2 regions of the Micrococcus sp. EWR3.9.1 genome follow, and region 1 is predicted to be linked to the other one. Evidence: predicted binding sites of a transcription regulator. Region 1 holds the regulator's gene; the other holds the start of a gene.
What was found. The regulator HrcA, encoded in region 1, represses chaperone genes, less so after heat shock. The targets are predictions, from matches to a motif close to TTNGCACTCGNNNNNNNCGAGTGCNAA.

Region 1 (8,368 bases):
CTCGGGGACCTCGATCCCCGACTCGTTCAGGATCTCAACGGCCACGGCGGGCCCCTCCTCGCTTCTGGGACCGCTCCGCGGGGCCGCGGGCGGCGTCGTAGGCGTCCACGATGGCGCTCACCAGCGAGTGCCGGACCACGTCCGAGGAGTCGAAGCGGACCATCTCCAGTCCCTCGATCCCCTCGAGCACCTCGACGGCCTGGGCCAGGCCGGACTGGGTGCCGCGCGGCAGGTCCACCTGCGAGGTGTCGCCCGTGACGACCATGCGCGCACCGAAGCCGAGGCGGGTCAGGAACATCTTCATCTGCTCGCCGGTGGTGTTCTGGGCCTCGTCGAGGATCACGAACGCGTCGTTCAGGGTGCGGCCGCGCATGTACGCCAGCGGGGCGACCTCGATGGTCCCGGCCTCCATCAGCCGCGGGATCGACTCGGGCTCGATCATGTCGTGCAGCGCGTCGTACAGGGGGCGCAGGTACGGGTCGATCTTCTCGGAGAGCCCGCCGGGCAGGAAGCCGAGACGCTCGCCGGCCTCGACGGCCGGGCGGGTGAGGATGATCCGGTTGACCTCCTTGGCCTGCAGCGCCTGCACGGCCTTGGCCATGGCCAGGTAGGTCTTGCCGGTGCCGGCCGGGCCGACGCCGAAGACGACGGTGGAGCGGTCGATCGCCTCCACGTAGTCCTGCTGGTGCAGGGTCTTCGCGCGGATGCGGCGACCCCGGCCCGAGAGGATCGAGTCCAGGTGCAGCTGACCCGCGCCGCGCCCGGTGGCGGCTCCGCGGACGTGATGGACGACCTGGCCCATCACCTCGGGGGTGACCGCCTGGTCGCGGCGGGCGATCGAGCGCAGGTCCTCGACGACGCGCCGCACCGTGGCCACGTCGGCCACCGGCCCGGCCAGGTCCAGCCGCTGGTCGCGGACCGTGACGTCCACGGTGGGGAACACGCCGCCGAGGATCCGCAGCAGGGCGTCCTGCGGTCCGAGGGTGCGGACCATGAGGTCGGCGGATTCGAACGCGACGCCCTCGTGCGCAGTGGCGGGCGGGGTCGGGGTCGTGGGGGGCACGGTCACGATGGGGCGGATCACCTCGGGGTCGCGGGGGCGGGACATCGAATCCAGTCTAGGCGTCGGTGCGCGGTCCTGCCGGGGCTCACCAGCGGCCGAGCCGGTGCTGGAGCACGGCGAGGGCGGCGGGGCCGGCCGTGGAGGCGCGCAGCACGTGCGGGCCGAGCCGCACCGGCACGGCCCCCGCTGCCACGCAGGCCTCGAGCTCGGCCGCGCCGATCCCGCCCTCGGGGCCCACGACGACGGCGATCTCGGCGGCCTCGGAGAGTCGTTCCGCCGGCACCGAGGACACCCCGTGCTCCGCGTCCTCGTGCAGCACGAGGACGAGCCGGCCGCCGTCGTCGTCCTGGACCAGCCCGGCCACCGCCGTCCCGGAGACGTGGTCCCGGACCGCGGGCACCCGGGCGCGACGCGCCTGCTTGGCGGCCGCGCGGGCCGTGTCCGCCCACTTCTGGCGGGCCTTGGCGGCCTTGGGGCCCTTCCAGCGGACGATCGAGCGCTCGGCCTCCCAGGGCACCACGGCGGTCACGCCGAGCTCGACGGCGGCCTGGACCGCCATGAGGTCCCGATCGCCCTTGGCGAGGGCCTGGACGAGCACGAGCGCCGGGGTGGGTGCCGGCTCCTCCGCCACCGCGTCCAGCCGCACGGACACCCCGTCCGGGGCGGCCGCGAGCACGGTGCCGTGGCCGAGCGTGCCCGACCCGTCGGCCAGGATCACGGCCTCCCCGGGGGCCAGGCGCATGGCCGCGGCGGCGTGGCGGGCCTCGGGGCCACCGAAGACGACCTCCACGCCGGCGCTCGCGCCGGCCAGAGCGCCCGGCTCGAGGTGGAACAGGGGGGCGGTCACAGGTTCCTCAGGTTCTCCCGCAGCCGGGCGAACATGCCCCTGGCCTGGGGTGCGCCGTGCACGACCTCCTCGCCGCGCACCTCCGCCAGGCGCTCCAGGAGCTGGCGCTGCTCGTCGTCCAGGTCGGTGGGCGTGGTGACCACCACGTCCACCTTGAGGTCACCACGGCCCTGCCCGCGCAGGCGGCCGACGCCCAGGCCCTGGAGGACCTCGACGTGGCCGGACTGCACACCCGGGTCCAGGCTGACGGACTGCTTGCCGTCCAGGGTGTCCAGCGTGACGGTGGTGCCCAGGGCCGCGGCCGCCATGGGGACGGTCACGGTGGTGGCCAGGTGGTCGCCCTCGCGGCGGAAGGTCTCGTCCGGGCGGACCGCGATCTCCACGTAGAGGTCGCCGTTCGGGCCGCCGCCCGGGCCGGCCTCGCCGCGGCCGGCGAGGTGGATGCGGGTGCCGTCGTCCACGCCCGCGGGGATGCGCAGGGTCAGCGACGTCCGGGTGCGGACGCGGCCCTGCCCGTCGCACTCGTGGCAGGGCGTCGGGATGACGGTGCCGAACCCCTGGCAGGCGGGGCAGGCCTCGGTGGCCATGACGGTGCCCAGCAGCGACCGCACGGGGCGCTGGATCATGCCGTGGCCCTGACAGGTCTGGCAGGTCTCCGGCTGGGTGCCGGGCTCGCAGCACGAGCCCCCGCACCGCTCGCAGCGCACGGCCGTGTCCAGCTCAATGGTCTGCTCGCCGCCGAAGACCGCGTCGCGCAGGTCGATCCGCGCGATCACCAGCGCGTCCTGGCCGCGGCGGGCGCGGCTGGCGGGGCCACCGCGGCCGCCCTGGCCGGCCGCGTTCATGAAGGTCTCGAAGATGTCGGCGAAGCCCCCGAAGCCGCCCGCCCCACCGAAGCCGCCCGGGAAGCCGGCCTGGCCGTTCTCATTGCCCGTCGTGTCGTAGGCCCGACGCCGGTCCTCGTCCGAGAGCACCTCATAGGCGTGGGAGATGCGCTTGAACTGCTCGGCCGCCTCCGGGTCGGGGTTGACGTCCGGGTGGTGGGTGCGCGCGAGCTTGCGGTAGGCGCGGCGGATCTCCTCGGTGCTGGCGTCACGGCTGACGCCGAGCGTCTCGTAGTGGTCGGTCACGGTGGGGATTCCTCTCGGGGCGAGCGGGACGTGGGGCGGTGCGGGACGGGGCCCGCCAGGACGCGCGGAGGCACGTCAGGTGGTCAGGATGCGGGAGAGATAGCGGGCGATCGCCCGGACGGCGGCCATGGTGCCCGGATAGTCCATCCGGGTCGGACCGATGACGCCGAGCTTCGCCACGGCGCCGGGGCCGTAGGCGGCCGCGACCACCGAGGTGTCCGCGAGCGATCCGGCGTTCTCGGAGCCGATCCGCACGGACACCCCGTGGGCGTCCTGCTCCATCTCCGTGAGCAGGCGCAGCAGCACCACCTGCTCCTCGAGCGCCTCCAGGATCGGCCCGATGGACGCGCCGAAGTCCCCCGGGGAGCGGGCCAGGTTGGCGGTGCCGGCCAGGACGATGCGGTCCTGCCGGCCGGCCTCGAGCAGGTCCTGGACGGCCGCGGCCACGAGGGCCGCGGCCGGCCGGTGCTCCGGGCGGACCCGGGTGACGACGTCGTCCACCACGGTGGCCGCCTGCACCGGACCGAGCCCCAGCAGGGCGTCCAGCAGGAGGCCGCGGAGCACGGACAGCTCCGCCTCGTCGACCGGACGGTCCAGCACGGCGTGCCGCTGGTCCACCCGCCCCGTGGACAGGATGAGGACCACGAGCACGCGCGTGGGCGCGAGGGAGACCAGTTCGAGGTGGCGGATCGTGGAGCCGTCCTCGTGGGGGAACTGCGCGACGGCGACCTGCTGGGTCAGCTGGGCCAGGAGGCGCACCGTGGACTCCATCATGTGCTCGGTGTCCGTCTCCGGGTCCAGCAGGGTCCGCACGGCCCGGCGCTCGGCGGGGGACAGCGGCTTCACCTCGGAGAGGCGGTCGACGAACACGCGGTAGCCCTTGTCCGTGGGGACGCGCCCGGCGGAGGTGTGCGGGGCCACGATGAGGCCCTCCTCCTCGAGCGCAGCCATGTCGTTGCGCACGGTCGCGGAGGACACGCCCAGGGCGTGCCGTTCCACGAGCGCCTTGGAGCCCACGGGCTCGCGCAGCGCCACGTAGTCCTCCACGATCGCCTGGAGCACCTGCAGGCGGCGGGGCTGCTCCGACATCTCGGTCCTCCTCTGGTCCGTCGGGATCCGGGGCGACCCCGGAGGTGCCCCTGGCTGGCACTCCGGCGGGTCAAGTGCCAATGCTACCGTCCGACCCGGGGGACGACCCGACCGGCCCGCACGGCTTCGCTCACGGTGATCGCCCGCCCCCGTTGCTACCGTGCTCTCCCATGGACTGGAGCAGCTGGGGCCCCGCGGGCCACGACGACCTGACGCGCCGCCCCGCCCGGACCGTCCCCGATGTGCCCGCCACCCCCGGCACGGTGGTCGAGGACGTGGCCTCCGGGTTCACCGGGGCCGTGAGCGGCATCGAGCGCTCCGGCGGCGTGCACGTGGTGGTCCTGGAGGACCGCCGCGGCGTGCGCCGCGGCTTCCCCCTCGGCGGCGGCTTCTGGATCGACGGCGAGCCCGTGACCCTGGTCCCCCCGACCGCCGCGGCCCCGGCGGCGCCGGCCCGCACCGCCTCCGGCTCGCGACGGGTCGAGGGGGCGCGGGCCCGCACTGCCCGCGCCTCTCGCATCTGGGTGGAGGGCGTGCACGACGCCGAGCTGGTGGAGAAGGTGTGGGGCGAGGACCTGCGCCTCGAGGGCATCGTCGTGGAGCCCCTGCACGGCGTGGACGACCTCGCCGGGGCGATCCGTGCGTTCGCCCCCGGTCCGCGGCGCCGGCTCGGGATCCTCGTGGACCATCTCGTCACCGGGTCCAAGGAGGAGCGCCTCGCGGCCGAGGCCATGCGCGTGCCGGGGGCCGCGGGCAACGTGCTCATCCTCGGTCACCCCTACGTGGACGTCTGGCAGGTCATCAAGCCCTCCGTCCTCGGCATCCCCGCGTGGCCCGTCGTGCCGAAGGGGCAGGACTGGAAGACGGGGATCCTGCGGGGACTGGGCTGGCCGCACGGGAGCAAGGAGGCCACGGGGCTGGGGTGGAAGCGGCTGCTCTCCCACGTCACCACGTACGCGGACCTCGAGCCGTCCCTGCTGGGCCGCGTGGAGGAGCTCATCGACTTCCTCACCGCCGCACCCGAGCACTGATCTCGGCGCGGCCCCCGCCCGCCCGCGCTATGCTGGCCCATGCCCTGCGCCCGGTCCCCGGCGCGCGGGTCCCGCGATCCAGGAGGAGCCCCTCGTGAACACCCGCGCGCAGCCCGACGCCGGCCGCACCGGCCACGGCCCGCCCGCCTGGCTCGTCTCGGCCGGCGGCCGCGGCGCCCCGCTCACGGCGAAGCAGGACCGTGACCGCGCGGCGCTGGCCCATCTCAGTCTGGCGTTCGGCGTGCTCGGCCCGCTGGTCGTGTGGCTGCTCTATCGCGACCGCGGCCCGTTCACCTCGCAGGAGTCGCGGGAGGCCCTGAACTTCTCCGGGCCGCCCACGCTCATCACGCTCCTGTTCTTCTTCCTGTCCCTGTTGCCGGTGGTCGGCCCGATCTTCGCGATCCTCGGCGCGCTCACGTGGGCCGCCATGGCGGTCTACGGCGTGATGGGCGCCTCGCACGTGTCCAAGGGCCGTCCGTTCCGGTACCCGTTCAACCTGCGCATCCTGCGCTGACCCGGGGTCGGCCGGTCAGAAGCCGGCCAGCGCCCGGACGATCGCGTCGTTGCGCAGCCGCCCCTCGAGCGTCGGGATGATGCGCCCGTCGACGGCGGCGCGCCCGTCCAGCAGGCCCGCGGCGATGAGTTCGGCGATCGCCCCGCGGATCCGCGCGGCCTCCCCCGGCGTCTCCGAGACGAGCTCCGCGGTCGGGAGCCCGCCCACCGTGCGCACCGCGAGCATGATGCGCTCGAGGCGCCGCGCGTCGGCGTCGGGCCGCTCGCGGCCGACGGCGGGGGTGACCCCCGTGGCCAGCCGCTGCGCGTAGGCGGCGGGGTGCTTGGCGTTCCAGAACCGGACGCCGGCGAGGTGCGAGTGCGCGCCCGGGCCGATCCCCCACCAGTCCTGGTCCTCCCAGTACGCCACGTTGTGCCGCGCGCGGTGGACCCCGGACCCCCGCGGATCCCGCGCCCAGTTGGACACCTCGTACCAGCGGTAGCCGGCGGCGCTGAGCAGCTCCTCGGCGAGCAGGTACTTGTCCGCCTGGTCGTCGGGGTCCACGTCCGCCACCTCGCCGCGGGCCACCTGGGCCCCGAGCTTGGTGCCCTCCTCCACGATCAGCGAGTACGCGCTCACGTGGTCCGGGGCCAGGACGACTGCGGCCTCGAGCGTGGCCCGCCAGTCGGCGAGGGACTCCCCCGCGGTCCCGTAGATCAGGTCCAGGGACACCTCCAGGCCGGCCTCGCGGGCCGCGGCGACGGCGGCGGGGACGGACTCGGGCCGATGGGTGCGCTCGAGCGTGGCGAGCACGTGCGGCATCGCGGACTGCATGCCCAGGGAGAGGCGGGTGAAGCCGCCGGCCGCGAGCTGGCGGGCGTACTCCGGGGTGATCGTGTCCGGGTTGGCCTCGGTGGTCACCTCCGCGCCGGGCGCGATCCCGAACCGGTCCACCGCCGCCTGGAGGATGCGCACGAGGTCCGCGGCCGGCAGGAGCGTGGGCGTGCCGCCGCCGAAGAACACCGTGTGCAGCGGGCGGGCGGGCACGTCCGAGGACGCGAGCACGTCCGCGGCGAAGTCCAGCTCCGCGACCGCCGACTCCCAGTAGTCGCCGCGACCCGCGCCGGGGCCAAAGTCGACGGCCGTGTACGTGTTGAAGTCGCAGTAGCCGCAGCGCACCGTGCAGAACGGCACGTGGACGTACAGGCTGAAGGTGCGCGCCGCGCCGTCGCGGGCGGCCGCGCGCACCCGCTGCCCGACGTCGGCCGGCAGCCGGCCGTCGTCGGGGACGGGCTCGCCGAGGGGCAGGGCGGGCACTTACTTCTTCGCGGCCTGGTCGGCGCCGGCGCCGTCCGAGGATAGGGCGGCGATGAAGGCCTCCTGCGGGACCTCGACCCGGCCGACCATCTTCATGCGCTTCTTGCCCTCCTTCTGCTTCTCGAGCAGCTTGCGCTTGCGGGAGATGTCTCCGCCGTAGCACTTGGAGAGCACGTCCTTGCGGATCGCGCGGATGTTCTCGCGGGCGATGATGCGCGAGCCGATGGCGGCCTGGATCGGCACCTCGTACTGCTGGCGCGGGATCAGCTCCTTGAGCTTGCCCGTCATCATCACGCCGTACGCGTAGGCGTTGTCCCTGTGGGTGATGGAGGAGAACGCGTCCACCTGTTCGCCCTGGAGCAGGATGTCCACCTTGACGAGGTCGGCGACCTGGTCGCCGTCGGCCTTCCAGTCCAGCGAGGCGTACCCCTTGGTGCGGGACTTGAGCTGGTCGAAGAAGTCGAACACGATCTCGGCCAGGGGGATCCAGTAGCGGATCTCCACGCGTTCCTCGGAGAGGTAGTCCATGCCCTTGAGGTTGCCGCGCTTGGCCTGGCACAGCTCCATGACGGCGCCGATGAACTCCGCCGGCACGATGATCGTGGCCGAGGCCATGGGCTCGCGCACCTCGAGGATCTTGCCCTCGGGGAACTCGGAGGGGTTGGTCACGGTGACGACCTCACGGTCCTCCCGGGTGACCTCGTAGACCACGTTGGGCGCGGTGGAGATGAGATCGAGGTCGAACTCGCGCTCGAGGCGCTCGCGCACGATCTCCAGATGCAGCAGACCGAGGAAGCCGACGCGGAAGCCGAAGCCCAGCGCGACCGAGGTCTCCGGCTCGTAGACGAGCGCGGCGTCGTTGAGCTTGAGCTTGTCCAGGGCGTCACGCAGCACGGGATAGTCCGAGCCGTCGATGGGATACAGGCCCGAGAACACCATGGGCTTGGGGTCCTCGTAGCCACCCAGGGACTGCTCCGCCGGGTGGGCGTGGTTGGTGACCGTGTCGCCCACCTTGGACTGACGCACGTCCTTCACGCCGGTGATGAGGTAGCCCACCTCGCCCGCGGCCAGACCGTTCGTGGGCACGGGCTCCGGGGAGGAGACGCCGATCTCGAGGAGCTCGTAGGTGGTGCCCGTGGACATCATGCGGACCTTCTCCCGCGGGGAGAGCCGGCCGTCCACGACGCGCACGTACGTGACGACGCCCCGGTAGGTGTCGTACACGGAGTCGAAGATCATCGCGCGGGCCGGGGCGTCCGCGTCCCCCTCCGGGCCGGGGATGGCGCGGACCACGCGGTCCAGCAGGTCCTCGACGCCGACGCCCGTCTTGCCGGAGACGCGCAGCACGTCCTCGGGCTCGCAGCCGATCAGGGAGGCCAGCTCGGCCGCGTAGCGGTC
Region 2 (9,265 bases), on a different contig from region 1:
GAGGGCGTCCACGCCCGCCTCGACGAGCGCCATGGCGCGCTCCCAGCCGTCGCCGAAGAAGCCGACGGCGCCGCCGACGCGCAGCCGACCCTCGTCGTCCTTCGCGGCGTCCGGGTACTGCTCCGCCTTGTCGAAGTCCTTGATGGTGATCAGGCCGGTCAGGCGGCCCGCATCGTCCACGAGCGGCAGCTTCTCCACGCGATTCTGGGAGAACAGGCGGATCGTCTCGGCGCGCGAGACGCCCTCCTGCGCGGTGACCAGCGGCATGCGGGTCATGGCGGTGTCCACCGTGCGGGTGGCCCACTCCTCGCGCGGGATGAAGCGGGTGTCGCGGTTGGTGATGATGCCCAGCAGCGTCATGTCCTCGGCCACCACCGGCAGGCCCGAGACGCGGTACTGGGCGCACAGCTCGTCCAGGTCGGCGAGCGTGGCGTCGGGGCCGATGGTCACGGGGTCCTTGATCATCCCCGACTCGGAGCGCTTCACGGTGTCCACGTGGCGGGCCTGGTCCTCGATGGACAGGTTGCGGTGGATGATGCCCATGCCGCCCTGGCGGGCCATGGCGATGGCCAGGGGAGCCTCGGTCACGGTGTCCATCGCCGCGGAGACGATGGGGATGTTCAAGCGGATGTTGCGGGTCAGCCGGGTGCCCGGGTCCGCGTCCGCGGGGATCACGTCGGTGGCGTTGGGCAGCAGCAGGACGTCGTCATAGGTGAGGCCGAAGAAGCCGAAGGGATCCGAGGAGGAGTGGACGGGCTCGGGGCTGGGACCGGTGCTGGTGGTGGTCACGAAGACGCCTTTCGGGACGGGTGTTTCCGCGATTCTATGCCCGGGGGTCAAACCGGCGACCCGGGTGCGGGCCACGTCACAGGGCCTTCGCACTGGGCCACGCGGGGACGAGACGGACGTCACCACGACGTCACATGGCGCAATCCGTTTCGGCGTCATGGTATTGGACTGCCTAACCTCCCCGGATGAGCACCGCACAGTCCTCCCCCGCACCGGCGCCCCGACGCCGGCTCCCCGCCTGGACGTCGAACTTCGGCTGGCAGATCGCCGCCGCCCTCGTCCTCGGCCTCGTCCTGGGCCTGATCGCCCGCGCGACGGGGCACACCGCCGAGCACCCGACCTGGCTCGGTGAGACGCTGGCCACCGTCGGCAGCATCTACATCAGCCTGCTGAAGGCCGCGGTCGTCCCGCTGGTCTTCTTCGCCGTCGTCGCCTCCATCGCCAACCTGGCCCAGGTGACCAACGCGGCCCGCCTGGCCGCCAAGACCCTGCTCTGGTTCGCCATCACGAGCCTGATCGCGGTGCTCATCGGCCTCGCCGTCGGCGTCGTGCTGCAACCGGGCGTGGGCACCGGCCAGACCGCGCCGGCGTCGTACCAGGCCAAGGACGTCGGCTGGCTCGACTTCCTGACCTCCCTGGTGCCGGCGAACTTCCTCGGCCTGACCGTCAAGACCACGGCGGGCGAGGACGGCGCGCTGGCCTCCTCCCCCACGTTCAACGTGCTGCAGATCCTCGTGATCGCGATCGTCGTGGGCGTGGCCGCGCTCAAGGTCGGCGAGAAGGCCGCCCCGTTCCTCACGTTCTCCCGCTCGGTGCTCGCGATCATCCAGAAGCTGCTGTGGTGGATCATCCGCCTGGCACCGATCGGCACCATCGGCCTGCTGGGCAACGCCGTGGCCTCGTACGGCTGGTCCACGATGGGCACGCTGGCCAAGTTCGTGGTGGCGGTCTACGTGGGCCTGGCCCTCGTGATGCTCGTGGTGTACCCGCTGCTGGCGCGCCTGCACGGGCTCTCCGTCAAGCAGTTCTTCACCGGCGTGTGGCCGGCGTTCCAGCTCGGCTTCGTCTCCCGCTCCTCCCTCGGCACGCTGCCCGTCACCCAGCGGGTGGCCGAGCGCAACTTCGGCGTGCCCACCGGCTACGCCTCCTTCGCCGTTCCGCTGGGCGCCACCACCAAGATGGACGGCTGCGCCGCGATCTACCCGGCGATCGCGGCCGTGTTCGTGGCGCAGTTCTACGGGGTGGACATGACGATCGGGCAGTACGCGCTGATCGTGCTGGTCTCGGTGCTGGGCTCCGCCGCCACCGCGGGCACCACCGGCGCCACGGTGATGCTCACCCTGACGCTGTCCACCGCGGGGCTGCCGCTGGAGGGCATGGCGCTGCTGCTCGCCGTGGACCCGATCGTGGACATGGGCCGCACCGCCACCAACGTGGCCGGCCAGGCCCTCATCCCCGCCCTGGTGGCCCAGCAGGAGGGCATCCTGGACCGCTCCCGCTACGACGCCCCGCACGCGGACGTCATGGCGGACGAGGACGAGGAGATCGTGGAGGCGCGCGCCGCCCGGACGAACGGCTCCCGCGAGGAGCTCGTCGGCTCGCAGGACTCTGGGCCCCGGCGATGAGACCGCCGAGGCCCCCTGGAGACCAGGGGGGCTCGGCCGTACCGGTGAGCGCGGTCGTCGGTCAGGCGACCTCGATGCCCGGCTCTGTGCCGCCCGCCGCGGTGGAGTTCGTCAGGACGAAGGTGGTGGACGCGTCGCCAGAGGTCACGATGAAGGTGGTGCCCTCGTCCGTGCCGTCGGAGCCCTTGCGGAGGTACCCCGTGGTCCCGTCGTCCAGCGCCACCTGGCCGTTGGCATCCGTGGTCAGGGTGATGGTGGCGCCGACGCCACTGCTGAAGGGGCGCGTGGTGGCCAGGGCGTCGTCTGAGCTGACCGCCCGGTCGGACACGAAGTAGAACGTGTTCTCGTTACCCCGGTAGTTGGAGATAGTGAGGGTGACCGGCTGGTTCGGCACGGGCAAGCCGTTGGCGTCCCTGATGGTCACCACGACACCCTGGGCAATGAAGCCGGAGTAAAAGATCAAGTCGCTCCAGCGCGTGATGGGCGTATCGACCTGGATGGTGGCGGGCGCCCCGGGAGAGGCGGCACGCGCGGGTGCGCTCACCGCGACGGCGACGGCGGGAGCACCCCAGGCCAGGGCGGTGGTGACGTGGCGGCGGGAGGGGTTCTGAGCAGTCATAATACTTCCAATCGGGAGGATTAAAGGGCACCGTGCAGGCCGACGGGTGCCAGCACCTTCCATTGAGCGCCCTCTAGGAGGATCGTAGGGGGCGAAGCCTCAATCTCTCCACTGATGAACCCTCGCCTGCCTGGCCGGCCGCATGAGGGAGGTCACGTCGCTCGCATGACGCCCCCGCCCGGGGCCTCAGCCGACCGGGACCCGGACGCGCGGGCCTACCCTGAACGGGTGGGCACCCCACTGCAGCAGGCCTCCGACCTGTCCCCGGACCGCTCCGGCCCCGCGATCCCCGCCCCGGCTTCGCGGACCCGCACCCGGCTGCGCCGGTTCGTGCACGAGGTCACCTACCAGCACGGCATCCACCCGGCCCTCGTGCCGGGCGTCTCGATCGAGGACCAGCAGGTCCGCTACCGCGTGGACAAGGTCGTCCTCCTCGTCGTCGGCGCCCTGGTGCTGGGATTCGTGGCCTGGGGCGTCACCCGACCCGACGACGTCCTGGCCGTCTCCAGCGCGGCCCTGTCCTGGGTCATGACGAACCTGGGCTGGATATTCTCGCTGCTGGCGATCGGCCTGGTCGTGTTCCTCCTGGCCCTGGCCTTCTCCCGCTACGGGGACATCACCCTGGGCCTGGACGGCGAGAAGCCCGCGAGCTACGCGGCCGTCACCGGGGCCATGGCCCAGGCCGCGCTGCACTGGGGCGTCAACGCGTGGGTGATCTACGCCGTGGTGGGCCTCGCGGTGGCGTACGTGTCCTACCGCCGCGGACGTGTGCCGCTCATGAGCTCCATCCTCATGCCGCTGTTCGGACGCGGCGACCGCACCGACTCGTTCGGCGCCCGCCTGATCGACTCCCTCGCCATCATCGCCACCCTCTTCGGCACCGCGGCGTCCCTGGGCATCGGGGCGCTGCAGATCGGCCGCGGGGTGGAGATCGTGACCGGCTGGTCCCCGGGGGCAACCTGCTGGCCATGGGCATCATCGTGCTGCTGACCATCGGGACGATCGCCTCCGCGGTCTCCGGGGTGGCCCGCGGGATCCGCTGGCTCTCCAACGTCAACATGGTGCTGGCCCTGGCCCTCGCCGTCTTCTTCTTCGTGGTGGGGCCCACCGCGTTCATCCTCAACGTGATCCCCGGCGTCCTCATGGACTACGTCGGCGAGATGCCGGACATGCTCGGCGCCAGCATGGCCGAGGGGCCGGCGATGCAGACCTTCCTCTCCTCCTGGACCACGTTCTACTGGGCCTGGTGGGTCAGCTGGGCGCCCTTCGTGGGCGTGTTCGTCGCGAAGATCTCCCGCGGCCGCACCATCCGCCAGTTCGTCCTGGGCGCGCTGTTCATCCCGGCGTCCGTGATCATCGCGGCGTTCACCGTCATCGGCGGGACCACCATCTGGCTGCAGCGCGAGCGCGGGGCCATCGCCCCCGACGGCACGGCGGCCTCGATGCCGGCGCCCGCGGAGATCTTCTGGACCGTCCTGGACCAGTTCCCGGGCGCGCGGCTCATCGCGCCGCTCGTGATGGTCATGCTCGCCATCTTCTTCATCACGACGGCGGACTCCGCCTCCCTCGTGAACTCGCAGCTGTCGCAGCGGGGCGCGCCCCGGCCGAACCGCCTGGTCACCGCGTTCTGGGCGCTGTGCATGGCGGGCATCGCCGTCGTCATGCTCCTGACCGGCGGCGACACGGCGCTGACGGGCCTGCAGAACCTCATCACCGTCACGGCCCTGCCGTTCTCCGTGGTGATCGTCCTCATGGCGGTGGCCCTCTACCGGGAGCTGCGCCACGATCCGCAGGCCCTCCGGGAGCAGTACGAACGGGCGGCCCTGCAGAAGGCGGTGCGGCACGGCATCGAGGACCACGGCGACGACTTCACCCTGGCCGTGGAGCCCGTCCCCACCGGCAGCCAGTACGCCGTGGGCGCGGAGTTCGACTCTACCGCGGCCGAGGTCACGGACTGGTACCGGCGCACCGACGAGGACGGCAATCCCGTGGACTACGACTACGCCACGGGCGAGTACCTCGAGGAGGCCGACCGGCGCGGATGAGCCGCCCCTCCCCGCCCCGGTGACGAGGCCGCCCCCGCACCTTCCGGCCGGAAGGTGCGGGGGCGGCGTCGTCGAGGGGAGCGGTCTCGGCTCGGACGGGCCGGGGCCGGCTCAGTGCTGGTGGTCGGCCTCGTCCTCCTCGGCGGGCTTGTCCGCCACGAGGGTCTCGGTGGTCAGCACGAGGGCCGCGATGGAGGCGGCGTTGGCCAGCGCGGAGCGGGTCACCTTGACCGGGTCGATCACGCCGTCGGCGATCAGGTCGCCGTAGACGCCGGTCTTCGCGTTGAAGCCGTGGTTCGGCTCCAGCTCGGCGACCTTGGAGACCACCACGTAGCCGTCCTCGCCCGCGTTCTGGGCGATCCAGCGCAGCGGCTGCTTCAGGGCCTTGCGGACGATGTCCACGCCCACGGCGGCGTCGCCGGTCAGGGCCTGGACGTCGGCGTCGGTGTCGAGCGCGGTCAGCGCGTTGATGAGCGCGGTGCCGCCGCCGGCCACGATGCCCTCCTCGAGGGCGGCGCGGGTCGAGGACACGGCGTCCTCGATGCGGTGCTTGCGCTCCTTGAGCTCCACCTCGGTGGCGGCGCCCACGCGGATCACGCCGATGCCGCCGGAGAGCTTGGCGAGACGCTCCTGGAGCTTCTCGCGGTCCCAGTCGGAGTCGGTCGCGGCGGCCTCGGCCTTGATCTGGGCGATCCGGGCCTCGACGTCCTCGGGCGCACCGCCGCCGTCGACGATGGTGGTCTCGTCCTTGGTGACGGTGATGCGGCGGGCGGAGCCGAGCACGTCCAGGTCGGCCTGCTCGAGCTTCATGCCGAGGTCCGGGGAGACGACCTGGGCGCCGGTGAGGATCGCGATGTCCTGCATCATGGCCTTGCGGCGGTCGCCGAAGCCCGGAGCCTTGACGGCCACGACGTTCAGGGTGCCGCGGATCTTGTTGACCACGAGGGTGGACAGGGCCTCGCCCTCGATGTCCTCGGCGATCACGAACAGCGGCTTGTTGGCCTGCACGACCTTCTCCAGCAGGGGCAGCAGCTCCTGCACGTTGGAGATCTTGCCCGAGTTGATCAGGACGTAGGCGTCCTCGAGCACGGCCTCCTGACGCTCGGCGTCGGTGACCATGTACGGGGACAGGAAGCCCTTGTCGAACTGCATGCCCTCGGTGACGTCCAGCTCGGTGGAGGTCGTGGAGGACTCCTCGATGGTGATGACGCCGTCGGTGCCGACCGTTTCGAACGCGCGGGCCAGCAGCTCGCCGACCTCGTCGTTCTGGGCCGAGATGGCGGCCACGTGGGCCACCTCCTTGCCCTCGACCGGGCGGGCGTTCTCCTGCAGGCGCTGCTCGACGGCGGCCACGGCCACCTCGATGCCCCTCTTGACCTCGCCCGGCGCGGCGCCGGCGGCGACCTGGCGCATGCCCTCGTTCACGAGCGCCTGGGCCAGGACGGTGGCGGTGGTGGTGCCGTCGCCTGCGATGTCGTTGGTCTTGGTGGCGACCTCCTTGGCGAGCTGGGCGCCCATGTTCTCGTACGGGTCCTCCAGCTCCACCTCACGGGCGATCGTGACGCCGTCGTTGGTGATGGTGGGTGCGCCCCACGCCTTGTCGAGCACCACATTGCGGCCCTTGGGGCCGAGGGTGACCTTGACGGTGTCGGCGAGCTTGTCGATGCCGGCCTGGAGGGCGCGGCGTGCGTCGTCGTTGAAAGCCAGCTGCTTGGCCATGACGGACGCTCCTTTCGTTCAGGGAGTCAGGGGGTGCGGGGACGCGAGGGGCCCGGGGCGCGCGCACCGGTGCGGTGCGCGCCGCTCACCGGGCCCGTCGCGGCGGGGTCACTTGGTGACGACGGCCAGCACGTCGCGGGCGGAGAGCACCAGGTACTCCTCGCCGCCGACCTTGACCTCGGTGCCGCCGTACTTGGAGTACAGCACCACGTCACCCTCGGCGACGTCGACCGGCACGCGGTTGCCGTTCTCGGCGACCCGGCCCGGGCCCACGGCCACGACCTGGCCCTCCTGCGGCTTCTCCTTGGCGGTGTCCGGGATCACGAGGCCCGACGCGGTGGTCTGCTCGGCCTCCAGGGGGCGGACAACGATGCGATCCTCGAGGGGCTTGATGGAGACAGACATGCTGCACACTCCTTCTTCGTCGACGTGCGGCTCCGGCGGGCTCGCCGGTCCGCTGATGCTGTGGTCTGCGGGTGCGCCACGGGCGTCAGACCCTCCGTCGTCGCGGTGCCGGACGGTCCACCTCGGGCATTGGCACCAGGTACCCCCGGGTGCCAGCCCCGATTCTACTCCGGGTTTTGGCACTCCTTCAACATGAGTGCCAGCCGTGTCCCCGCCGTCCGCCGAGGGCGGAGGTCGGTGGCACGATGCGGTGGGGCGGCGGGCGGGGCGGGTTCCGGGCCCAGGAGCACACGGAGTGGTCACGACTGCGGCCGGGATCCTGTCCCTCCCCCACTCCCCACCCTGCCCCCCCGCCACCCTCCGTGGGCAGAAACCGCACCCCCGCCACCCTCCGTGGGCAGAAACCGCACCCCCGCCCACCGCGTGGGCAGCATCCGCAGGTTTTCGATCTCCGTGGGCAGAAGCGCCCTCTCTTCTGCCCACGGATGTTGCGTGGGCGGAACTCCTCGCAGTTCTGCCCACCGAGCCATGACGACGTCGTCCCGACGGGACAACCGGCCGTCGCCGAGTCCTGCACAGCCGGCCCACCCCGCGCCGTTGTGCACAGACACGCGGCCCGCCCGGCCGCCGTCGGACCGACCGCGTCAGGGTCGACCCATGTCCTTCGCCCCCGATCTCCCCCTCGTCCCCGTCTTCACCACCCGCGACGTGCTCGAACGCGGTCTGCCGCCCAGCCGGGTGCGGCGGTCCGACGTCCTCCGCCTCGCCCGCGGCATCCACCGTCGCCGTGACATGCCGCTGCGCACCTGGGAGTCGGCCGGGCTCCCGCCGCCGCACCACGGGGTCGGCCTCGACCTGCTGACCGCCCTCCTGCGGTCCCGTCCCGACGCCGTTCTCTCCCACGAGACGGCGGCGCACCTCCACGGCCTCCCGCTTCCCCCGGGCGGGGCCACGCGACGCGCCGCCGTCGAGATCACGTTGCACCGCGGCACCGCACGGGCGCGGATCCCCGGCGTTATGGAGCACCGCAGACCCCTGCCCGCCGGCCACGTCACCTCCGTGCTCGGGCTACGGGTGACGACGCCGGAACGGACCTGGCTCGATCTGTGCTCGATCGGCCACCCCTGGGACGAGGCATCCCTCGTGTCGGCGGGTGACCACCTGGTCCGTCACCCCTGGTCCCCGCGCGGCCGGCGGCCTCCCATCACCACGGTCACCGCGCTGCACGAGGCGATGCGGCCGCTCGGGCGGTTCGTCGGAAGACCGCGGGCGACGGCGGCGCTCGAGCGCGTACGGGTGGGTGCCGACTCGCCGCAGGAGACCCGGCTGAGGCTGGCGCTCGTCGAGGCGGGGCTGGGCGAGCCGACGCTGCAGCACGTGTTCGACCCCGGGCGGCGGAACGCCCCCGAGGCCGATCTGTGGTTCGAGGACTGCCGGCTCGTCCTCCAGTACGACGGCGAGGTGCACCGGAGTGCCGAGCAACACGCCCGGGACGCCCGACGAGACCAGTACTACGCGGAGCGTGGGCAGATGACCCTGCACGTCACGGGCCGGGACGTCGGCGAGGGATATGCGCGGGTGATCGAGGCCGTCCTCAGACGACGAGCACAGGTCTCGAACGGCTGGGATGCCTGACGTCGTCGTCGCGTATGGCCCTGCCGTCCATGCGCAGGGGTTCCGTGGGCAGAAGCGAGGGTGCTTCTGCCCACGGAACCTGGAAACACGCGGGTTCTGCCCCCGGAAGGCGAGACCCGGCGGGTTCTGCCCACGGAACGCTCGCGTCGGCCGGGCACCCGACCCCCGCCCGGACCGACCCGGGCCGGCCTCACCGTCGCCCGCCTCAGTAGTACACGGCGAGCGGCCCGTGCGGTCCGTCCACCACGCTGCAGGGGGTCTTGAAGATCCGCTCCAGCACCTCAGGGCGCAGGATCTCGGCCGGGGTGCCGGTCTCCACCACCTGGCCGTCGCCCATGGCCACGATCCGGTCGGCGTAGTGGGCGGCGAAGTTGATGTCGTGCAGCACGATCACCACGGTCCGGCCCAGCTCGTCGGCGGCCCGGCGC

Region 2: a site for HrcA is predicted at 7,379-7,405, ahead of groES (co-chaperone GroES). Genes of this name have one in related genera too.

The regions. Positions count from the first base shown of each region.
Region 1 covers NZ_JBQXFD010000002.1:161,726-170,093, forward strand. Annotated here, with positions in the region: gene ybeY (rRNA maturation RNase YbeY) at 1-45, opposite strand, end outside; gene ACUJ8O_RS02340 (PhoH family protein) at 35-1,108, opposite strand; gene ACUJ8O_RS02345 (16S rRNA (uracil(1498)-N(3))-methyltransferase) at 1,149-1,910, opposite strand; gene dnaJ (molecular chaperone DnaJ) at 1,907-3,040, opposite strand; gene hrcA (heat-inducible transcriptional repressor HrcA) at 3,116-4,129, opposite strand; gene ACUJ8O_RS02360 (DUF3097 family protein) at 4,300-5,160, shown strand; gene ACUJ8O_RS02365 (DUF4870 domain-containing protein) at 5,255-5,674, shown strand; gene hemW (radical SAM family heme chaperone HemW) at 5,690-6,970, opposite strand; gene lepA (translation elongation factor 4) at 6,971-8,368, opposite strand, start outside.
Region 2 covers NZ_JBQXFD010000006.1:32,304-41,568, forward strand. Annotated here, with positions in the region: gene guaB (IMP dehydrogenase) at 1-789, opposite strand, end outside; gene ACUJ8O_RS05445 (dicarboxylate/amino acid:cation symporter) at 975-2,414, shown strand; gene ACUJ8O_RS05450 (hypothetical protein) at 2,476-3,033, opposite strand; gene ACUJ8O_RS05455 (BCCT family transporter) at 3,262-4,023, shown strand; gene ACUJ8O_RS05460 (BCCT family transporter) at 4,002-5,078, shown strand; gene groL (chaperonin GroEL) at 5,190-6,797, opposite strand; gene groES (co-chaperone GroES) at 6,906-7,202, opposite strand; gene ACUJ8O_RS05475 (hypothetical protein) at 7,860-8,837, shown strand; gene ACUJ8O_RS05480 (ATP-binding cassette domain-containing protein) at 9,043-9,265, opposite strand, start outside.